Regions from separate parts of the Kitasatospora sp. NPDC051984 genome, predicted to be linked through region 2. Evidence: riboswitches for the same ligand, from Rfam matches in the RefSeq annotation. Region 2 holds a riboswitch; the other holds the start of a gene.
What was found. A riboswitch is a leader RNA that binds a small molecule or an ion and turns the genes downstream of it on or off. The one in region 2 is predicted to bind glycine.
Positions count from the first base shown of each region.

Region 1: another riboswitch for glycine. It lies ahead of gcvT (glycine cleavage system aminomethyltransferase GcvT); the one in region 2 lies ahead of gcvP (aminomethyl-transferring glycine dehydrogenase).

Region 1 is NZ_JBIUCB010000001.1:809,491-820,763, forward strand. It holds gene ACIHEI_RS03645 (L-serine ammonia-lyase) at 1-1,019, opposite strand, end outside; gene glyA (serine hydroxymethyltransferase) at 1,169-2,437, opposite strand; gene gcvH (glycine cleavage system protein GcvH) at 2,454-2,828, opposite strand; gene gcvT (glycine cleavage system aminomethyltransferase GcvT) at 2,931-4,049, opposite strand; glycine riboswitch at 4,199-4,303, opposite strand; gene ACIHEI_RS03665 (enhanced serine sensitivity protein SseB) at 4,442-5,209, shown strand; gene ACIHEI_RS03670 (enhanced serine sensitivity protein SseB C-terminal domain-containing protein) at 5,329-6,153, shown strand; gene ACIHEI_RS03675 (ABC transporter permease) at 6,701-7,699, shown strand; gene ACIHEI_RS03680 (ABC transporter substrate-binding protein) at 7,728-9,494, shown strand; gene ACIHEI_RS03685 (ABC transporter permease) at 9,615-10,613, shown strand; gene ACIHEI_RS03690 (ABC transporter ATP-binding protein) at 10,610-11,273, shown strand, end outside.
Region 2 is NZ_JBIUCB010000008.1:6,934-18,206, forward strand. It holds gene ACIHEI_RS17600 (FHA domain-containing protein) at 1-21, shown strand, start outside; gene ACIHEI_RS17605 (MerR family transcriptional regulator) at 87-827, shown strand; gene ACIHEI_RS17610 (bifunctional nuclease family protein) at 916-1,389, shown strand; gene ACIHEI_RS17615 (MerR family transcriptional regulator) at 1,703-2,380, shown strand; gene ACIHEI_RS17620 (vancomycin high temperature exclusion protein) at 2,435-3,154, shown strand; gene ACIHEI_RS17625 (DNA polymerase IV) at 3,261-4,643, shown strand; gene ACIHEI_RS17630 (MFS transporter) at 5,187-6,662, opposite strand; gene ACIHEI_RS17635 (PRC and DUF2382 domain-containing protein) at 6,821-7,858, opposite strand; glycine riboswitch at 8,045-8,151, shown strand; gene gcvP (aminomethyl-transferring glycine dehydrogenase) at 8,370-11,240, shown strand.

The DNA.
Region 1 (11,273 bases), on a different contig from region 2:
CAGCCGACCTCGGCGCCGGAGATGGAGGCGTTCTCCTTGAAGAGCATGCCGATCGCGCCGGCGGCGAGGAGGAAGCGGACGATGCCGTCTTCGTCCGCGCCCGGGATGAAGTTCAGGTAGTAGTGCAGGACGGCGGGGATGATGCCGGCGGCGCCGTTGGTGGGGGCGGTGACGACGCGGCGGCCGGAGGCGTTCTCCTCGTTGACGGCCATCGCGTAGAGGGTGACCCATTCCATCGCGTTGCCGGGGCCGATGCCTTCCGCGCGCATGGCGCGGGCCGCGGACGCGGCGCGGCGGCGGACCTTGAGGCCGCCCGGGAGGATGCCCTCGCGGGACATGCCGGCGGCGACGCACTCCTTCATGACCTCCCAGATCTCGAGCAGCCCGGCCCGGATCTCGGCCTCGGTGCGCCAGGCCTTCTCGTTCTCCAGCATCAGGCCGGAGATGGACAGGCCGGTCTCGCGGGTGAGGCGGAGCAGTTCCTCGCCGGTGCGGAAGGGGTGGCGCAGCACGGTGTCGTCGGGCTTGACCCGGGCCTCGCCGATCGCGTCCTCGTCGACCACGAATCCGCCGCCGACGGAGTAGTAGGTCTTCTCGAGGAGGACCTCGCCGGCGGCGTCGTAGGCCCAGAGGGCCATGCCGTTGGCGTGGTAGGGCAGGGCCTTGCGGCGGTGCAGGATCAGCTCGGTGTCGGGGTCGAAGGCGATCTCGTGGCGGCCCAGCAGGTTGAGCCGCTTGGCGGCCCGGATCCGTTCGACGTCCACGTCTGCCTGGTCGACGTCGACGGTGCGGGGGGAGTTGTTCTCGAGGCCGAGCAGGACGGCCTTGGGGGTGCCGTGGCCGTGGCCGGTGGCGCCGAGCGAGCCGTACAGCTCGGCGCGGAGCGAGGCGACCTGGTCGAGGAGTCCTTCGGTGGCGAGCCGACGGGCGAACATCCGGGCGGCCCGCATCGGGCCGACGGTGTGCGAGGAGGACGGTCCGATGCCGATGGAGAAGAGGTCGAAGACGCTGATGGCCACGGGGTGACGTCCTTGTCTGGTCTCGTGGAGTGGTTCGTCCGGTGGGACGGGGGCTGCGCATGGAACGGGGCACCGCGCGCACGTTCCAGTGTGCGCGGTGCCCCGGGGGTTCCGGGCGACCGCCAGGTGTCGGCGGTCACAGGGAGGGGTTACAGCTCGGGGTACAGCGGGTGCTTGGCGGCGAGCGCGGAGACCCGGGCCTTCAGCGACTCGGCCTTGGCGGCGTCGAAGCCCGGCTTGAGGGTCTCGCCGATGATGTCGGCGACCTCGCGGAAGTCCTCGGTGTCGAAGCCGCGGGTGGCGAGCGCCGGGGTGCCGATGCGCAGACCCGAGGTGACCATCGGCGGGCGAGGGTCGTTCGGGACGGCGTTGCGGTTGACGGTGATGCCGACCTCGTGCAGGCGGTCCTCGGCGTCCTGGCCGTTGAGCTCGCTGTTGCGCAGGTCGACGAGCACCAGGTGCACGTCGGTGCCGCCGGACAGGACGGAGACGCCGGAGGCGGTCACGTCGTCCTGGAGCAGGCGCTCGGCGAGGATCTTCGCGCCTTCCAGGGTGCGGCGCTGGCGGTCCTTGAACTCGTCGGTGGCCGCGACCTTGAAGGCCACCGCCTTGCCGGCGATCACGTGCTCCAGCGGGCCGCCCTGCTGGCCGGGGAAGACCGCCGAGTTGATCTTCTTGGCGAACTCGGCCTTGGACAGGATGACACCGCCGCGCGGGCCGCCCAGGGTCTTGTGGGTGGTGGTGGTGACCACGTCCGCGTACGGCACCGGGGAGGGGTGCAGTCCGGCGGCGACCAGGCCGGCGAAGTGCGCCATGTCGACCATCAGCAGGGCGCCGACCTCGTCCGCGATGCGGCGGAACTCGGCGAAGTCCAGCTGGCGGGGGTAGGCGGACCAGCCGGCGATGATCAGCTTGGGCTGGTGCTCCTTGGCGAGGCGCTCGACCTCGGCCATGTCGACCCGGCCGGTCTTCTCGTCGACGTGGTACGCGGCCACGTTGTAGAGCTTGCCGGAGAAGTTGATCTTCATGCCGTGGGTCAGGTGACCGCCGTGGGCCAGGTTCAGGCCCAGGATGGTGTCGCCCGGCTGGATCAGCGCGAACATCGCCGCGGCGTTCGCCTGCGCGCCGGAGTGCGGCTGCACGTTGGCGTGCTCGGCGCCGAACAGCTCCTTGACCCGGTCGATGGCGAGCTGCTCGACCACGTCGACGTGCTCGCAGCCGCCGTAGTAGCGGCGGCCGGGGTAGCCCTCGGCGTACTTGTTGGTGAGCACCGAGCCCTGGGCCTCCATGACCGCCACCGGGGCGAAGTTCTCGGAGGCGATCATTTCCAGGGTGGTCTGCTGGCGGTGCAGCTCGGCGTCGACCGCGGCGGCGATCTCCGGGTCGAGCGCGTGGAGGGACTGGTTGAGAACCGTCATGAGGGGGATCTCCCGGTCAGGCGCCGATGAGGGCGTCGTAGCCGTCGGCGTCGAGCAGCTCGTCGGTGGCCTCGACCCGGACCTTGAACAGCCAACCGCCCTCGAAGGGCTCCGAGTTGACCAGGGCCGGGTCGTCGATGACCTCCTGGTTGACCTCGGTGACCTCGCCGGTGGCGGGGGAGAAGAGGTCGCTGACCGACTTGGTGGACTCGAGCTCGCCACAGGTCTCACCGGCGGTGACGGTGTCACCGACATTGGGGAGCTGGACGTAGACGATGTCGCCGAGGGCGTCGGCCGCGTGCGCGGTGATGCCGATCGTCGACACCCCGTCCACGGCGGCGGTCAGCCACTCGTGCTCCTTGGTGTACTGCAGGTGCGTGGGGTTGCTCATGACGTCATTCTCCAGGATCGCAAGAGGGGCGGGCGCGGCCGTCCGCTGGGCGGACGAACCGGAAACGACTGCTGGGACAGCAGGTGAAGGGCTGAGCGAAGGTCAGCGGGCGCGCTTGTAGAACGGCAGCGCGACGACCTGGACCGGCTCGGCCTTGCCGCGCACGTCCACCGCGACGGTGCTGCCCGGCTCGGCGTGCGCGGCGTCCACGTACGCGATGGCGATCGGCTTGCCCAGGGTCGGGGACGGCGAACCGGAGGTGATCCGGCCGATCACGGCGCCCTCGGCGTCCACCACGGAGTACTCGGCGCGCGGGACGCGGCGGCCCTCGGAGACCAGGCCGACCAGCTTGCGGGGCGCCTTGGCCTCGGCCGCGGCGGCGGCCTCCTCCAGCGCCTTGCGGCCGACGAACTCACCGTTGTTGGTGGTCTTGTCGAAGCGCACCACCCGGCCGAGGCCGGCGTCGAACGGGGTCAGCTCGGTGGACAGCTCGTGCCCGTACAGCGGCATGCCGGCCTCCAGGCGCAGCGTGTCGCGGCAGGACAGGCCGCACGGGACCAGACCCTCGGCGGTGCCGGCCTCGGTCAGCGCCGTCCACAGGTGCTCGGCGTCGGCGGGGGCGCAGAAGACCTCGAAGCCGTCCTCGCCGGTGTAGCCGGTGCGGGCCAGCCAGACCTGACGGTCCGCCACGGTGGCGGGCAGCAGCGCGTAGTACTTGAGGCCGGGCAGGTCGGCGTCGGTGAGCTTGGCCAGGATGCCGTTGGCCTCCGGGCCCTGGACGGCGAGCAGCGCGTAGGCGTCGCGGTCGTCGCGGACGGTGGCGTCGAAGCCGGCCGCGCGCTCGGTCAGGGCGTCCAGCACCACCTGGGCGTTGGAGGCGTTGGCGACGACCAGGTACTCGTTCTCCGCGGTGCGGTAGACGATCAGGTCGTCCAGGATGCCGCCGTCCTCGCGGCAGATCATGGTGTAGCGGGCGCGCAGCACGCCGAGCGCGGAGATGAAGCCGACCAGCGCGTGGTCGAGCAGCTCGCCGGCCTGCGGGCCGGAGACGGTGATCTCGCCCATGTGCGACAGGTCGAACAGGCCGGCCTTGGTGCGGACCGCGAGGTGCTCCTCGCGCTCGCTGCCGTAGCGCAGCGGCATGTCCCAGCCCGCGAAGTCGGTCATGGTGGCGCCGAGCGAGCGGTGCAGCGCGTCGAGTGCGGTGAGGCGGAGGGACACGGCAGGACTCCCGGGATCTGGAAACGGGCAGGCTGGGGCGAACCTCCCCGTCTGTCGTCGAACCTGAGAGCTTCACCGCCATCCGAAAGGATGGCGGTTTGCACCGTGGGTGGGCGCACGGCGCGGCCGTGTCCACTTTCCAGATCTGCCTCGCCCGGGCGGTTAGGGGGCCTGAGAGATTCCGGGGAGGACTTGCTCCTTCGGCGCCGGTCGCGACCTGGTGACGGTCGTTCCGGCTCTCCCGCGCGGGTTCGAGCGGCCGGTATGAAGTTTGGGCGGGCCCATCATGGCATGCCGGGACCCGCTGGTGGGAGTGGGGTTCGGCGGCGGCCGCCGCGGGGGACCCGTGCGCGCCGCTAACCTGATCGCAACCGTGAGTGTGGAGGGGCGAGATGAGCATCCCGCTGGGGCAGGTTCCGGAAGGCGGGAGCTGGCCGGCCAACGAGCTGGAGCAGGTGCTGATGGCGGCCCTGGGCGATCCGGGGGCGACACCCCGGGTGATCGAGGTGCTGGCCCGCAGCCAGGTGTGGATCCCGCTGCCGTCGGGCGCCGATCCGCAGTCCGGCGAACTCGACCTGCCGACCCTCGAACTGGCGGGCGCGCCCTACGTGCCGGTGTACAGCTCGCAGGAGCTGTACCTGCGGCACGTGCCGGGCATCCCGTTCGCGATCGCCCCGATGTGGGAGTTCGCCCGGGGGCTGCCGCTGGGCATCGGCATCGCGGTCAACCCCGAGGCGCCGGTGGGCATCCCGGTGCCGCCGGAGGGCGTGGGTGAGCTGCGGCGCGGGCCGCGCGGCGACCAGTGGGAGGCGCAGGGCGTCACCGAGGGCGCCAGGGTGGCGCTCAAGGAACCCGAGCCGCACCAGGAGCCGCTCGCCTTCCTGGCCGCCGCGACCGGCGAACTCGCCGCGCTGCCGGGCGTGTTGACGGCCCGCCGGGCGCTGGCCCGGGTGGAGGGCGAGTCGACCCTGCTGTACGTCGGCGTCCAGCTGGACCCGGCGGCCCCCGCCGACCCCGGCGACGTCAATCTGGCGCTCGGCCGGGCACTCGGAACCGCGGCGCCGAGCTGGGGCGTCCACCTGGTGCTGCTCGACCTGGTCGCCGACCCGGTGGTGGACTGGATGCTGGGGCGGGTACAGCCCTTCTACGTCAGACCGTGAATCCACCGGATGTCCGGGACGGCGGCATGACGGTTGTCGGGCGCGCCCCATAGGGTTGCCCCGGCACACCGCCGCGCGGTGGACGGGTGGACGAGGGAAGTCGAGAAAGAGGCGACGACGTGACGGGAGCAGCCGACGACCCGGGCGCGATCGAGCGCGCCCTCGCAGCGGTCGCACCGGAGCGCTGGGACGCGTACGAGGGGCTGCTGCGCGCCCTCGCGGGCGGTCAGGTCTGGATGCTGCTGTGGCACGGCAGCCAGGGCAGCCCGGACGCCCAGTACGGGAACATGGACGTCGGCGGGCACGGCTACGCGCCCTGCGTGACCTCCCCGGGGCAGCTGACGGCCAGTGGCTGGGCGCGCGGCCACGAGGTGGTGTCGGGGCCGGAGATCGCCGGCTCGCTGTACCGCTCCCGCTGGGGCCTGTGGCTGGACCCGCACCGCCCGGGCGGCGGCATCGGCGTACCGTGGGCCGACCTGCGGCGGATCGCCGTCGGCCTGGACCGGCTGCCGGCCGGGCCGCTGCGGATCTCCGAACCGGCCGGGCAGGCACCGCAGTTCTTCGCCGTGCTGGAGCAACAGGCCGCCGAGGTGCGCCCGTTGCGCTCGCTGCGCCGGGCCTGGGTGCAACCGGTGCTGGGCGAGCCGTACTTGGCGATCGGTCTGGACCTGTACGACACCTCGCCGCCGGCCGTGGAGGCCGCCCGGGCGCTGGTGCAGCGGGCCGCCGCGCACGCCCCCGAGGGGCCGGCCGTGTCGACCGTGATGATGGCCGACGAGTTCGACCCGGTGGCGATGTGGCTGTGGGCCAACGCCCGCCCGTTCTTCGACCGGCAGGGCCCGCCGCAGTCCTTCACCACCGGTTTCGGTTACGCAGCGCAACCGCCGGCCGGGCCCGCGCCGGGCTGGCCGCAGCCCCAGTGGCCGGGATATCCGGGTCGCTGACCGTACCGCGACAGAACGCCGGAAGACCCCCGTACGAACCTTCTTTCGAAGGTCGGCGGGGGTTTTTCGCTGTCCGGCCCTCTACGCGCGCCACCACGGCGTCACCTGGCGTTTCCCCGCCACTGGCGGGGTGTCGTCAGTGTGCCCCTTGACGTGTGAGTGACGGCTGTGTGAAGAGCGATATGCCAGCGCAACGAAAGTGCATGCGAGCAGATCACAGTTAGGCATCCTTCGCCATGGGGGTCTTCCGTACGGCACATCCCATGACAGAGAGTGCTGCCCAATGCGGAGCGCGAGACGATCCTCACGAAGGTGAACGTGCCGCCGCCACAGCATGAACCGCACGATGCGCATCTCCGTGCGGCAGCACCATGCGCGCCGGGGCACTCCGCCCGGCGTCGAACGGCACCACCCCGCAACGCCCTGCTTGCCAAACGCACTTCTGCACCGCCGCAACGGCACCCGGCACCACCGCAACCGCTCTGCCTTCCGCACCAAACGCGACTCCGTGGGCCGGCCACCGTCGGCGAGGGGAACGAACTGACTCATGACCACACCCACCGAGACCTCGGGTCCGCCGGCCGGCGCGCAGCCTGACGGCGCGTCAAACTCCGAGCCGGCCAAGAAGATCGAGGGTCGCTCGCCGGGCCGCATCGCCTGGGACCGCCTCAAGCGCGACAAGATCGCGCTGGCCGGCGGTGTCGTGGTGCTGCTCCTGGTGCTCGCGGCGATCTTCGCGCCGGTGCTGACCGCGCTGTTCGGCCACCCGGTCGACGAACCGCACCCGGACCAGATCAACCCTGACCTCGGCCTGCCCAAGGGCGCGTTCGGCGGCATCAGTGGCGACTTCCTGCTCGGCGTCGACCCGGTGTTCGGCCGCGACGTGTTCTCCCGCGTCCTCTACGGCGCGCAGATCTCGCTGCTGGTGGCGCTCGGCGCGGCCGTGCTGTCGGTCTGCATCGGCGTGGTCATGGGCGTCATGGCCGGCTACTTCGGCGGCTGGGTGGACGCGTTCATCAGCCGGATCATGGACATCCTGCTGGCCTTCCCGCAGCTGCTGTTCAGCATCGCGCTCGTGTCGGTGATGCCCACCACCGCGTTCGGCCTTTCGGACAAGTGGCTCCGCGTGGGCATCCTCGCGGTGGTCATCGGCTTCTTCGGCTGGCCCTACATCGGACGCATCGTCAGAGGCCAGGCCATGTCGCTGCGTGAGCGGGAGTTCGTCGACGCCGCCCGCAGCCTCGGTGCCGGCCGCGCCCACATCCTGTTCCGTGAACTTCTGCCCAACCTGGTGGCGCCGATCCTGGTCTACGCGACCCTGATCATCCCCACCAACATCCTCAGCGAGGCGGCACTCAGCTTCCTCGGGGCCGGCGTCCGCCCGCCCACCCCGTCGTGGGGCCAGATGCTCTCCGACGCGGTCCGGATCTACCAGGCGGATCCCACCTACATGGTGGTCCCCGGTATCGCCATCTTCATCACCGTGCTCGCCTTCAACCTGTTCGGCGACGGCCTGCGCGACGCGCTCGACCCCAAGGGCAACTGAGCCCGCAACCCTGGAGGTTCCCAAACCCATGAAGCGAAACAGGACGCTCGCGGTCGCAGCCCTCGCGGCCACCCTCGCCCTCACCGCCACCGCCTGCGGCGGCAGCAAGGGCGGCGAAGGCGGCGGCGACAACAAGGGCAGCGGCGCGGGCTTCAACGCCGCGGTCGACAAGGTGGTGAACGCCTCGGACAAGAAGGGCGGCACCCTCAACATGTGGACCACCACCGACGTGGACTCGCTCGACCCCGGTCGCGCGTACTACGCCTCGGTGTGGAACTTCGAGCGCTTCTACACCCGCACCCTGCTGGCCTTCGACGGCAAGCCGGGCAAGGAAGGCCTGAAGCTGGTCCCCGACCTGGCCGCCGCCCAGCCGGAGATCTCCGCGGACGGCAAGACCTACACCTTCAAGATGAAGCCGGGCCTGAAGTTCGAGGACGGCTCGGTCATCACCTCGAAGGACATCAAGTACGGCATCGAGCGCATCTTCGCGCAGGACGTCATCTCGGGTGGCCCGACCTACCTGATCAACGAGCTCGACCAGGGCCAGAGCTACAAGGGCCCCTACACCGACTCGGACCCGAACAAGCTGGGCCTGAAGTCGGTCACCACCCCGGACGACAACACCATCGTCTTCTCGCTGGCCAAGCCCAACTCGGACTTCCCGTACCTGCTGGCCATGGGCTCCGCCGCCCCGGTCCCGCAGAAGCTGGACACCGGCTCGCAGTACGGCCAGAAGCCGGTCTCCTCCGGCCCCTACAAGTTCAAGTCGGCCGAGGCCGGCAAGAGCTACGAGCTGGTCCGCAACGAGAACTGGGACCCGGCCTCCGACCCGTTCCGCAAGGCGCTGCCGGACGTCGTCAAGCTGACCGTCACCACCAACGCCGACGACATGGACACCCAGCTGCTGGCGAACACCGCCGACCTCGACTGGGCCCAGACCGGCCTGTCGCAGGCCGCGCAGGTCAAGGTCCTGCAGGACCAGGCGCTCAAGGCCAACACGGACGACCCGTACAACGGCTTCATCCGCTACATCAGCCTCGTCCCGGCGGTCGCCCCGTTCGACAACCAGCACTGCCGCAACGCGGTGCTGTACGCGGCCGACACCACCGCCCTGCAGACCGCCCGCGGTGGCTCGGTGGCCGGCTCGATCTACGGCTCGATGCTGCCCCCGAACATCCTCGGCTCGGACGACTACGACCCGTTCAAGCTGACCCAGGGCAAGCCGAACGTCGAGAAGGCCAAGGAAGAGCTGAAGGCCTGCGGCAAGCCGGAAGGCTTCAAGACCAACATCGCGGTCCGTGGCAACAAGCCGAAGGAGGTCAACTCCGCGGTGGCGCTGCAGACCGCCCTCAAGGCCGTCAACATCGACGTCACGGTCCAGCAGTACGACGGCAAGCTGATCGCCTCCGAGATCGGCGCGCCCGACGTCGTCAAGGCCAAGAGCTACGGCCTGATCGTGATGGGCTGGGGCGCCGACTTCCCGACCGGCTCCGGCTACCTGCAGCCGCTGATGGACGGTCGCTTCATCCCGAGCAACGGCAACAGCAACTACTCCGAGATCAACGACCCGGAGATCAACAGCTGGTTCGACCAGGCCGCCGCGATGACCGACCCGGCCAAGGCCGCCGAGCTGTACAAGAAGATCAACCACAAGGTTGTCGACGGCGCCTACTACCTGCCGATCGTCGCCGACAAGGCCCTGAACTGGCGCAACCCGCGCCTGACCAACGTCTACATCACCGACGCGTTCGGCGAGGTGGACTTCCAGGCCCTCGGCGTCTCCGACGGCAAGTGACCTGACCTTCCCCCTTTAGTTCGCACCGCTAGTCCGAAGGGCAGGTGAAGGCCCTGCCCGGGCCGGCCGGGGGCACCCCCACAGGGGAACCCCGGCCGGCCCGTGGCAGGGCCGACCGCAGTGCTCGTGTATCTCTTCAGGCGACTGATCAACGTCGTCCTCATGCTGCTGGTGGTCGCTGCGGTGACCTTCGGCATCTTCTTCATGGTGCCCAAGCTCACCGGAACCGACCCCGCGATGCTCTACGTGGGCAAGATCGCGGACAAGGTGGCCATCGAGGGTATCCGCCACAAGATGGGCCTCGACAAGTCGATCATCGAACAGTTCTGGCTCTTCCTGAAGGGCATCGTCGTCGGCCGCGACTACAACGCCGGTACCGACGTCACCCACTGCTACGCCCCCTGCCTGGGCTACTCGTTCAAGACCGAGCGCGAAGTGTGGCCGGTGCTGCTCGACCGGGTCGGCGTGGACTTCTCGCTGGCCGCCGGCGCCTCGATCCTGTGGCTGGTGCTCGGCACCGCCACCGGCATCATCTCCGCGCTGCGCCGCGGCACCGCGCTGGACCGCATCTCGATGTCCGTCGCGCTGGCCGGCGTCTCGCTGCCGATGTACTTCACCGGCCTGGTCTCGCTCGCCGTCTTCGTGCACCAACTCGGCTGGTTCCCGAGCAAGTACACCGACTTCACGGACGATCCGGTGTCCTGGTTCCAGGGGCTGGTACTGCCCTGGATCACCCTGGCCTTCCTGTTCGCCGCGACCTACGCCCGACTCAGCCGGGCCACCCTGCTGGACGTGCTCGGTGAGGACTACATCCGCACCGCGCGCGCCAAGGGCCTCCGGGAACCCGTGGTCATCGGCAAGCACGCGCTGCGTTCCACGCTGACGCCGATCCTCACCATCTTCGGTATGGACCTCGGCGGCCTGCTCGGTGGCGCGGTGCTCACCGAGTCCACCTTCAACCTGCGCGGGCTCGGCTACGAGGCGGTCCAGTCGATCGCCTCCAGCGACCTGCCGGTGATCATGGGCGTGACGCTCTTCGCCGCGTTCTTCATCGTGATGGCCAATCTCCTGGTTGACCTGCTGTACGCCGTCGTCGATCCCCGGGTGAAGCTGGCATGAGCAACATGGACAAGCCCCTCCAGGCAGACAAGCCCTTCCTTTCGGTTCGCGACCTGAAGGTGCACTTCCCGACCGACGACGGACTGGTCAAGTCCGTCAACGGCCTGAGCTTCGACCTGGAGCGCGGGAAGACCCTCGGCATCGTCGGCGAGTCCGGCTCCGGAAAGTCCGTCACCTCGCTGTCGATCATGGGTCTGCACCGCACCGGCACCAAGCGCGGCGCCCCGCAGATCTCCGGCGAAATCTGGCTGGACGGCCAGGAGTTGGTCTCCGCCGACCCGGACGAGGTGCGCAAGCTCCGCGGCCACAAGATGGCGATGATCTTCCAGGACCCGCTGACCGCGATGCACCCGTACTACTCGGTCGGCGCCCAGATCATCGAGGGCTACCGGGCCCACCACCCCGGCACCTCCAAGAAGGTCGCCCGCACCCGGGCCATCGAGATGCTCGACCGGGTCGGCATCCCGCAGCCCGACAAGCGGGTCGACAACTACCCGCACGAGTTCTCCGGCGGTATGCGCCAGCGCGCCATGATCGCCATGGCCCTGGTCAACGACCCCTCGCTGCTGATCGCCGACGAGCCGACCACCGCCCTGGACGTCACCGTCCAGGCGCAGATCCTCGACCTGATCCGGGACCTGCAGAAGGAGTTCGGCTCCG
Region 2 (11,273 bases):
AGTCACCACCGGGGGTACTGACCACTTCTCCGTTTGGAGCCCGAGTGACCCCACAGACTCCGACCCCGTCCCTCGGGTCCTCGCCCGTGCCGGCTTCGCGCCGCGCGGGCGAGGCGCGCCGGCGGGGTGACGAACTGCTGTCCATCGGCGCGGTGCTGGCCTTCCTGCGGGACGACTTCCCGGAGGTGACGATCTCGAAGATCCGCTTCCTGGAGGCGGAGGGCCTGGTCGAGCCGCAGCGCACTCCGTCCGGCTACCGGAAGTTCTCGGCGGCGGACGTGGAGCGGCTGGCGTACGTGCTGCGGATGCAGCGCGACCACTATCTGCCGTTGCGGGTGATCCGCGAGCACCTGGACGCGATCGAGCGCGGCGAGCAGCCGCCGGCGCTTCCGGCGGCGGAGGCCCGTCCGGGGCCGCTGGAGGAGGCGGACCGGGAGCTGGCGGGGTCATCGGCGGTGGGCGGGGTGCGGCTGGGCCGGGCCGAGCTGATCGCGGCGGCGGAGGCCCAGGAGCGGGAGCTCGTCGAGTGGGAGTCGTACGGCCTGGTGCAGGCAGGGCCGGACGGCGGGTACGACGGGGAGGCGCTGCAGATCGCGCGGCTGGTGGCGGAGCTGGGCCGGTTCGGCCTGGAGCCTCGGCACCTGCGGGCGATGAAGGCGGCGGCGGACCGCGAGGTTTCGCTGGTGGAGCAGGTGGTGGCGCCGCTGAGGCGGCACCGCAATCCGCAGACCAGGGCGCACGCGGAGGCGACGGCCCGGGAGCTGGCGACGCTGTCGGTGCGGTTGCACGCGGCGATGGTTCAGGCCGGGCTGCGGGCCCGGTCCTGAGCGGGTGGGCGGTGGGCGGCGTCCGGATCACGGTGGCCGCTGCCTGCTGCGCTTTCCTATCGGGGGCTCGCGCCATAGGGTTGCTGGTGTGAATGAGCTCGACGTCGTGGGTGTCCGGGTGGAGATGCCCTCCAACCAGCCGATCGTGCTGCTGCGGGAGGTCGGCGGGGACCGCTACCTGCCGATCTGGATCGGGCCGGGGGAGGCCACCGCGATCGCTTTCGCCCAGCAGGGCATGACTCCGGTGCGGCCGTTGACGCACGACCTGTTCAAGGACGTGCTGGAAGCGCTCGGCCAGCAGCTGACCGAGGTGCGGATCAACGACCTGCGGGACGGGGTGTTCTACGCCGACCTGGTGTTCTCCGGGGGTGCCGAGGTGAGTGCGCGCCCCTCCGACGCGATAGCGCTGGCGCTGCGCACCGGCACGCCGATCTTCGGGACCGAGGAGGTGCTGGCCGAGGCCGGTATCTCGATCCCGGACGAGCAGGAGGACGAGGTCGAGAAGTTCCGGGAGTTCCTGGACCAGGTCTCGCCGGAGGACTTCGGCGGTGGTCCGCAGTAGGCCGTAATTGCGGCGGTTGATGGCGCTCTTCGGTGGCGGTCGGTCACCTGGGGCGGACGCTCTGCTAGCGGGGCGGGCCGTGGGCCGCAACTCGGCTGTGGTAGAAATCCATTTCGCTACCCGCGCATGGGGCACGAATAACCACTCGATGGGGTGAAGTTTGTGCGAGGCCCCGGCGTGGCGATCGTTGACGGTGCTTGGGCGACTGCCTACCGTCAGGTGATGGCCCGCCGGACGGGCCGTCCGCAGCCTGGGCCCGTCGGGTCCGTGCGGGGCCACGGGGGCCTTGAGGCGGAATGGACGGAGGTTGGCGATGAGCGGCACCGGCGACGAGACGCGTTCCGGAGCCCTGTGCGCGGTGCACGTGCCGCGCGCCGGCCGCGGTCCGATCGGGCGGCCCTGGCGGCCCGAACCGGACGGTGAGGAGCTGCCCCGACTCGGCCGGTTCCCGGCTGTCCAGCCCGGGCAGCCCGCGATCGAACGGCTCACCCCCACCTCGGCCCTGGTTGGCTACCGCGGCCCCACGGCCTGCGCCGCCGCCGGCATCACCTACCGCCAGCTCGACTACTGGGCCCGCACCGGGCTGCTGGAGCCCTCGGTGCGCTCCACTTATCCGGCCGGTGCGCAGCGGCTGTACAGCTTCCGGGACATCCTGCTGCTGAAGATCGTCAAGCGGCTGCTGGACGCCGGAGTCTCGCTGCAGAACATCCGGGTCGCCGTCACGCACCTGCAGTCCGCCGATCAGGCCGGCCTGACCGGGCTGACCCTGATGTGCGACGGCGCGACGGTCTACGAGTGCACCTCCCCGCAGCAGGTCGTCGATCTGCTGAACGGCGGCCAGGGCGTGTTCGGCATCGCGGTCGGCGCGGTGTGGCAGGAGCTGGAGGCCACCCTCGGCCGGCTGCACGGCGAGCGCACCGACACCGGCGAGACGCTGGTCGGCCACGACCCGGGGGACGAGCTGGCGCAGCGCCGCAACCGCGCCGTCTGACGATCTCCCCGCGGGAACCGGCCGGGCGGGCGTTTCGTCCACTCCCGTGTGCGAATGATCATGCAGGGGCTCGGGCGGCGCGGGCGGTGGCTGCTGAAGCGGCGGCCGCCCGGGTGGGGCAGTCGGCGTGGGCAACGGCGCTGGTTCCAGGCGCTGTTGGCGTGCTCGGTGCTGGCGCTGACCCCGAACGCCTGGCTGTTCGTGACGCAGTCCCACAAGATCGGCACCGTGCAGAGCGTGCCGGCCTCGCCGGTCGCCATCGTGTTCGGAGCCGGTCTGATGAACGGCAAGCCCTCCCCGTACCTCGCGCACCGGCTGGACGCCGCGCTGGAGCTGTACCGGGCGAACAAGGTGCAGGCGATCCTGGTGACCGGCGACAACGGCACCGTCGAGTACGACGAGACCGACGCGATGCGTACCTACTTGATCGAGCGCGGCGTGCCGGAGATCCGGGTGGTCGGCGACTACGCGGGCTTCGACACCTGGGACTCCTGTACCCGCGCGCACCGGATCTTCGGCGTCGACAAGGCGGTGTTGATCAGCCAGACCTTCCATGTGCGGCGGGCGCTGGCGCTGTGCCGGGCCGCCGGGATCGAGTCGTCCGGGGTCGGCGTGGAGGAGTGGCACGACACCACCTGGCACTACGGCGAGGTGCGGGAGATCGGCAGCGCGGCGAAGGCGTTCCTGAACGTGCTGGTGCGGCCAGATCCGACGCTGCTCGGCCGGCACGAGGACGGAGTGGAGCGGGCGCTGGCCGACGCGGCGCGGGGGTGAGGGCTGCCGCGAGGCCCCCTGGGGGCGCGGGGGTGGGGGTGAGGGCTGTCTGCGGGTCCCCGGTAGGGGGAGTGGGGATTGTCGGTGGTGCGCGGGAAGATGGGGCGTGCGATCGGTGCCGAGCATCATTCACCTCGACATGGACGCCTTCTTCGCGGCGGTGGAGCAGGCGTCGAAGCCGAGCTTGCGCGGAAAGCCCGTCATCGTCGGCGGGCTCGGCGGGCGTGGGGTGGTCTCCACCGCGTCCTACGAGGCGCGGAAGTTCGGTGTGCACTCGGCGATGCCGATGGCGCAGGCGCGCCGGCTGTGCCCGAACGCGGCGTTCCTGACCGGCCGGTTCGAGGCGTACCGGGCCAACAGTGAGATCGTCATGGGCCTGCTGCGGGAACGCTCCCCACTGGTCGAACCGCTCAGCCTGGACGAGGCGTTCGTCGACCTGGAGGCCGGGCCGTACGGGCCGGCGCTGGCCGCCGCGACGCCCGCCGAAGGAGCGCAGCTGGTGCTGGCGCTCGCCGAGGACCTGCGGGCGGACATCGTGGAACGCACCGGGCTGACCGCGTCGGTGGGTGCCGCGGCTTCGAAGTTGATGGCGAAGATCGGCTCCGAGCAGGCCAAACCGGACGGGTTGGTGCTGATCGAACCAGGCTCGGAGCGGGCCGTGCTGGCGCCGATGCCGGTGCGGGCGCTGCCCGGCATCGGGCCCGCGACGGAGCAGGCGCTGCGACGGGCCGGGCTGACGAGTGTTGCGGATCTTGCGGAGGCCGGGTTCGAGGAGCTGGTCGGGCTGCTCGGGAAGGCGCACGGCGCTGGCGTGTTCCAGATGGCGCTGGGGTGGGACGAGCGGCCCGTGGTGCCGGATCGGGATGCCAAATCGGTGTCGGTGGAGGACACGTTCGAGGTCGACCTGGCCGATCGGGAGCGCATTCTGCGTGAGGTCGACCAGCTGGCCGCGCGGTGCGTGCGGCGGTTGCGGGCGGCGGGGCGCTCGGGGCGGACGGTGGTGCTGAAGGTACGGCGGTTCGACTTTTCGACGCTGACCCGGTCCGAGACGTTGGGTGGGCCGACGGATGATCCTGCGGTGATCGCGGCGACGGCGCGGCGGCTGGCGCAGCAGGTGGACACCACGGGGGGTGTGCGGTTGCTGGGTGTGGGCGTTGCTCAGCTGGCCGACTACACGCAGGAGGATCTGTTCGCGCAGGCGGAGCGGGAGGCGGAGGAAGGGGAGTTTGGGGAGGGGGAGAGGGAGGGTGTGGTTGAGGCGGCTGAGGCGGCCGTTGAGCCGGTGGCTCGGCGGTGGTGGCCCGGGCAGGACGTGACGCACTCGGAGTTCGGGCCCGGGTGGGTGCAGGGCAGCGGGGTGGGGCGGGTCACGGTGCGGTTCGAGACGCCGTACTCGGGGCCCGGGCGGGTGCGGACGTTTTCGGTGGACGACGAGGGGTTGGTGGCTTCGGGGGCGCTCCCGCTCAGGCCTCCGGCGGTTGAGGGGTAGGCCACGCTGCTGGGGCGCGCTGGGTGGGGTGGGGGTTGGGCGCGGGGTGCGAGTTTGGGGGTGGGGGTGGTTGGGCGCGCAGTTCCTCGCGCCCCTGGCTGGGTGGCCGTTTTGGCGCGGGGCGCGCTGGGTGGGGTGGGGGTTGGGCGCGGGGTGCGAGTTTGGGGGTGGGAGTGGTTGGGCGCGCAGTTCCTCGCGCCCCTGGCTGGGTGGCCGTTTTAGCGCGGGGCGCTTTGTGGGGTGGGGTTTCGGAGGGGGCGCGATCTTGGGGTGGGGTGCCTTCCGTTTCGCGCAGTTCCTCGCGCCCCTGGTTTCGCGCCCGCTTGGTTTCGCGCCCGCTTGGGTTCGCGCCCGCTTGGGTTCGCGCCCGCTTGGGTTCGCGCCCGCTTGGTTTCGCGCCCGCCTGGGTTCGCACCCGCCTGGGTTCGCGCCCGCTTGGGTTCGCACCCGCCTGGGTCAAATGACGGACACCCCCCGCCGATGCCCGTGGCGGGGGGTGTCCGGAGTGACTCGCGTGTGTCCAGTACGCGAGGGGGGACGCCGTTAGGCGTCGGTCTTGGTGCGGGCCGGCTGGGGGGCGGGCTGCTCGGTGGGGGTGGTGGGGGTCTTGGTGTGGCGGATGGCGAAGGGGACGACGGCGGCGACCAGGCACATGGCGCCGGCGACCCAGAAGGCGTGCTGGTAGGCGTTCAGGGTGGGGAGGTGGACCGGGATGGGGAGCTTGAGGGTGTCGCCGGTGAGGATCGCGGCCATCACGGCGGTGCCGATGGCGCCGCCGACGGTGCGCAGGACGGCGTTCATGCCGTTGGCGATGCCGGACTGCTCGGCGGGGACGGCGCCGTTGATGTAGGCGGGCATGGCGGCGTAGGCGAGGCCGACGCCGAGGCCGAAGACGGCGGAGGAGAGGTAGATGTCGAACTCGGCGTCGTGACGCAGCGCCAGGTAGGCCATGGCGACGGCGCCGAGCAGGCCGCCGAGGACCAGCGGGAGGCGGGGGCCGCGGCGGGCGATGAGCAGGGCGCCGACGGGGGCGGCGACCATGGAGCCGATCGCGGAGGGCAGCAGCATGATGCCGGCGTGCAGGACGGTGGCGGTGAAGCCGTAGTGGGTGAGCTTCTCCGGGGTCTGCGCGAAGTTGCTGATCACCATGAACGAGCCGTACATGCCGAAGCCGATGAGCAGGCCGGAGATGTTGGTGAAGGCGACGGCGGGGCGGGCCATCATCTTCAGGTCGACCAGCGGGTGGGCGACCTTGGACTCGACCAGCAGCCAGAGCAGGGCGACGACCGCGGCGACGGCGAACAGGCCGAGGGTACGGGTGGAGCCCCAGCCCCACTCGTTGCCGCGGCTGACGGCGATCAGCAGGGCGGAGAGCCAGCCGGCCAGGGTGATTGCGCCGAGCGGGTCGGCGCCGCCGTTCTTGTCGACGACCGGGTCGCTGGGCACTCGCAGGATCACCAGCGCGACGGCGGCCAGGCCGAAGATCAGGCCCATCCAGAAGATCGACTTGTAGTCCCAGTGCTCCAGCAGCAGGCCGGTGGCGACCAGGCCGAGGCCGGAGCCGACGCCCATCGAGGCGGAGATGGCGGCGACGCCGGCGGTGACCTTCTGCTTGGGCAGTTCGTCACGGACGATGGCGATCGCCAGCGGCAGCACGCCGCCGCCCGCGCCCTGGAGCACCCGGGCGACGACCAGCAGGCCGAAGGAGTGGGTGCACACCGCGAGGCCGGAGCCGAGCACCAGGCCGGCCAGCGAGATCAGCAGCACGGGCTTGCGGCCGCGCAGGTCGCCGAAGCGGCCCAGCAGCGGGGTGAGGACCGCTGCGGAGAGCAGGTTGGCGGTCATCAGCCAGGTGATGTCGGAGCCCGACACCTTCAGCTCGGCGGCCAGGCTCGGAAGGATCGGGACGACCGCGGTCTGTACCACGCTGTAGGCCAGCATGGCGAGGATCAGCGCGGGCAGAACCCTGGCGCTTGTGGGCTTGGCGGCCGCGGCGGTGGGCTGTGGTGCCTCACTCACGGGAATCCTCCGGGTTGCTTCAGGCGGGGCGATAGTGCAGGAACTGAAGTAACGATGTCGGGAGATGCTTCACTATGTCAAATATCGAAAGGTGAAACTTTGGCAAAGTCGAAGCCCCGGTCCGCGGAGGCGGACCGGGGCCGGGAGTTGTCGGATCGTCAGACCGGAGAGGCGGCCGGGGACTGCGGATGAGAGTCCCACGGCTGCCGCTGCGAGGCCTCGCCGTCCGCGCCGGTGGTCGCGCCGTGCACCTCCACCTGCTCGCGGCGCAGCTCCTCGCGGACCACCTGCTCCTCGGTGTACTGCTCCACCACCAGCCGCACCCGCTCCACCGGTACCAGGTACTTGCGGACCACCGGGCGTTCCTCGCGCAGCGTGACCTCCTCCACCGCCTCGGCGATCTCCTGGTCGCTCAGCGCCGCCCGCTCCGCCTCCGACACCGGGATCCGCTCCACCCGCACGCGCTCGCGCACCACTGGCACCCGCCGCACGACCGCCTCGGTGGTCACGTACTTGCGCAGCCGGGTGGTGCCGATGTTGTGCCACTGGGTGGTGATGTCCAGGCGCTCCTCGCGGCAGGTGATCTCCACCGGCTTCTGCCGGTCCCCCCGGTCCGCCCGGTCCCCCCGGTCCGCCCGGTCCGCCCGGTCCGCCCGGTCTGCCCGGTCCGCCTGGTCTGCCCGGTCCGCCCGGGCGGTCGGCGGCTCGGCGGGGCGGGCCGGTGGCTCGGGGGCGGCCTGCGGGGCGGTGAAGCCCGGGGGCGCGGGGGCCGGGCCGTGGACGGGGCCGGAGGAGGGGGCGGGGGTGCCGAAGTCGTGGTCGATGGGTGGCTTGCTGCGCGCCGGGGTGCGTTCGGAGATGAACCGGACGGACTCGTCGGGGCTCGCCGTGTCGAGGCCGTAGTAGCGGTAGAGCTCGAGTTCCTGTTCGGGGGAGAGGTGCTGGCCCACCCCGAAGTCCGGGGACTCCTTGATCAGCGACTTGTCGTACGGGACGTGCAGCTCGTCGCCGGTGAAGTCGCTGGTGGTCAGCGGGACGAAGGCGTCCCGGCCGAAGATCCCGGTCCGGACGGCCGCCCACTCGGGTCTGCCGGTGGTGTCGTCCAGGTAAACCTCGTCGACCGTGCCGATCTTGTCACCGTTCCGGTCGACCGCCTTGTGTCCGATCAGGTCGCGCGGATCGATATCGGTCTGCACGCTGTCCTCCAGCTGCTGCTCCTGAGGGAACGTCGGGGGAGCGGTCGGAGGAGCGTGCCGGGCCGCTGTTTCACACCAAAAGGCACGTTCCGGACGGTGTCACTCCGGGTGCCTCCGTCCGGGGCGGATCGTGCGGCCGCAGCGGTGATCGTCCAGGTCGGCGCTGGTACCCTGGGCGGCGACCGCCGAGCCCGCTCGGGAGAGTCCCGGACCCGTTGGAAAGCGGGGATGCGGGACGCCGAAGGAGCAACCCCTCCCCGGAATCTCTCAGGCATCCGTACCGAACGGGATCAGGTCACTCTGGAAAGCAGGGCAGGACCGTCGGCACCGAAGCCGCCGGACGCTGTCCTCGCCGACGGTGCAAGCCGACCGGGAACCACCCCGGGCGCGCGAAGCTCTCAGGTACCGATGACAGAGGGGGAGGCTGACGGGTTCGTACGCCCGGACGCTTCCACAGCGGCCGGCCGGCGTGCGTCCCACCGCCGGTCCGCGACCAGGAGGCTTGACCCCCATGAACGCCCAGCCGACGCTCACCGAGCTTGAGCAGGCCAGCCCCTTCGAGCACCGCCACATCGGCCCCGACAGCGACGCCCAGCAGAAGATGCTGGCCCAGGTCGGCTACACCTCGCTGGACGAACTGTCCGACGCGGCCGTCCCCGACGCCATCCGCAGCCTCACCGCGCTCGGCCTGCCCGCCGGCCGCAGCGAGGCCCAGGTGCTCGCCGAACTGCGCGAGCTCGCCGGCCGCAACCAGGTCCTCACCTCGATGATCGGCCTCGGCTACTACGGCACCTTCACGCCGCCGGTCATCCTGCGCAACGTCCTCGAGAACCCCGCCTGGTACACCGCATACACCCCGTACCAGCCGGAGATCTCCCAGGGCCGCCTGGAGGCCCTGCTCAACTTCCAGACCATGGTCGCCGACCTGACCGGCCTGGCCACCTCCGGATCCTCGCTGCTCGACGAGGGCACCGCCGCCGCCGAGGCGATGGCCCTGACGCGGCGCGTCACCAAGGTCAAGGGCGGCGTCTTCCTGGTCGACGCCGACACCCTGCCGCAGACCCTCGCCGTGATCGAGACCCGCGCCGAACCGACCGGCGTCGAGGTCGTCACCGCGGACCTGTCGAACGGCATCCCCGCCGAGATCGCCGAACGCGGCGTCTTCGGCATGCTGATCCAGTACCCCGGCGCGTCCGGCGCGGTGCGGGACATCAAGCCCGTCATCGAGCAGGCCCACCAGCTCGGCGCGGTCGTCGCCGTCGCCGCCGACCTGCTCGCCCTCACCCTGCTGCGCTCGCCCGGCGAGCTCGGCGCCGACATCGCCTGCGGCACCTCGCAGCGCTTCGGCGTCCCGATGGGCTTCGGCGGCCCGCACGCCGGCTACCTCGCCGTGCGCGCCGAGTACGCCCGCAACCTGCCCGGCCGCCTGGTCGGCGTCTCCGTCGACGCCGACGGCAACCGCGCGTACCGGCTGGCCCTGCAGACCCGCGAGCAGCACATCCGCCGCGAGAAGGCCACCTCCAACATCTGCACCGCCCAGGTGCTGCTCGCCGTGATGGCCTCCATGTACGCCGTCTACCACGGCCCCGACGGCCTCGCCGACATCGCCCGCCGCACCCACCGCTACGCTGCCGCGCTCGCCGCCGGCCTGCGCGCGGGCGGCGTCGAGCTCGCCCACGAGGCGTTCTTCGACACCGTGACCGCTGTTGTTCCGGGGCGTGCGGACGAGGTTGTCGCCGCGGCGCTGGCCGGTGGCGTGAACGTGTTCCGGGTGGACGCGGACCAGGTCTCGGTCTCTTGTGACGAGACGACGACCCGTGAGCACCTGGCGGCCGTGTTCGCCGCGTTCGGTGTGACGGCAGAGGTGGTCGAGGACGCGGACGCGCTGCCCGCCGGGCTGCTGCGTGAGGACGAGTACCTCACCCACCCGGTCTTCCACAGCCACCGCTCCGAGACCGCCATGCTGCGCTACCTGCGCCGCCTGTCGGACCGCGACTACGCGCTCGACCGCGGCATGATCCCGCTGGGCTCCTGCACCATGAAGCTCAACGCGACCACCGAGATGGAGCCGATCACCTGGCCCGAGTTCGGCCAGCTGCACCCGTTCGCGCCGGTCGACCAGGCCGAGGGCTTCCTGACGCTGATCCGCGGGCTGGAGCAGCAGCTGGTCGAGGTCACCGGCTACGACGCCGTGTCGATCCAGCCGAACGCGGGCTCGCAGGGCGAGCTGGCCGGTCTGCTGGCCGTCCGGGCGTACCACCGGGCGAACGGCGACACCCAGCGCGACGTGTGTCTGATCCCGTCCTCGGCGCACGGCACCAACGCGGCCTCGGCGGCGATGGCCGGCATGCGGGTCGTGGTCGTGAAGACCCTGGCCGACGGTGACGTGGACGTCGAAGACCTCAAGGCCAAGATCGAGCAGCACCGCGAGCAGCTGGCCGTGCTGATGGTCACCTACCCGTCCACCCACGGCGTGTTCGAGACCCAGATCACCGACATCTGCGCCCTCGTCCACGAGGCCGGCGGCCAGGTGTACGTCGACGGCGCCAACCTGAACGCGCTGGTCGGCCTCGCCAAGCCCGGCAAGTTCGGCGCGGACGTCTCGCACCTGAACCTGCACAAGACCTTCTGCATCCCGCACGGCGGCGGCGGCCCCGGCGTCGGCCCGGTCGCGGTGCGCGAGCACCTCGCGCCGTACCTGCCCAACCACCCGCTGCAGGCCGAGGCCGGCCCCGCGACCGGCGTCGGACCGATCTCGGCCGCGCCGTGGGGCTCCGCCGCGATCCTGCCGATCTCCTGGTCGTACGTCCGCCTGATGGGCGGCGAGGGCCTCAAGCGCGCCACCCAGGTGGCCGTGCTGAACGCCAACTACATCGCCAAGCGGCTCTCCCCGCACTTCCCCGTGCTCTACACCGGCCCCGGCGGGCTGGTCGCGCACGAGTGCATCATCGACCTGCGTCCGCTCAGTAAGGAGACGGGCGTCAGCGTCGACGACATCGCCAAGCGACTCATCGACTACGGCTTCCACGCGCCGACCATGTCGTTCCCGGTCGCCGGCACGCTGATGATCGAGCCGACGGAGTCCGAGGACCTGCACGAGATCGACCGCTTCTGCGAGGCGATGATCGCTATCCGCCGGGAGATCGAGAAGGTCGGCGTGGGCGAGTGGGCGGCGGACGACAACCCGCTGCGCAACGCGCCGCACACCGCGGCGATGATGGCCGGGGAGTGGGCGCACCCCTACACCCGCGAAGAGGCGGTCTTCCCGGCGGGCGTCAACCCGGCGGACAAGTACTGGCCGGCGGTGCGACGCATCGACGGGGCGTACGGGGACCGGAACCTGGTGTGCTCGTGCCCGCCGCTGGACGAGTACGACGCGTAGTTTGCAGTTGCACGGCGAAGCCGCCTGTCGGGG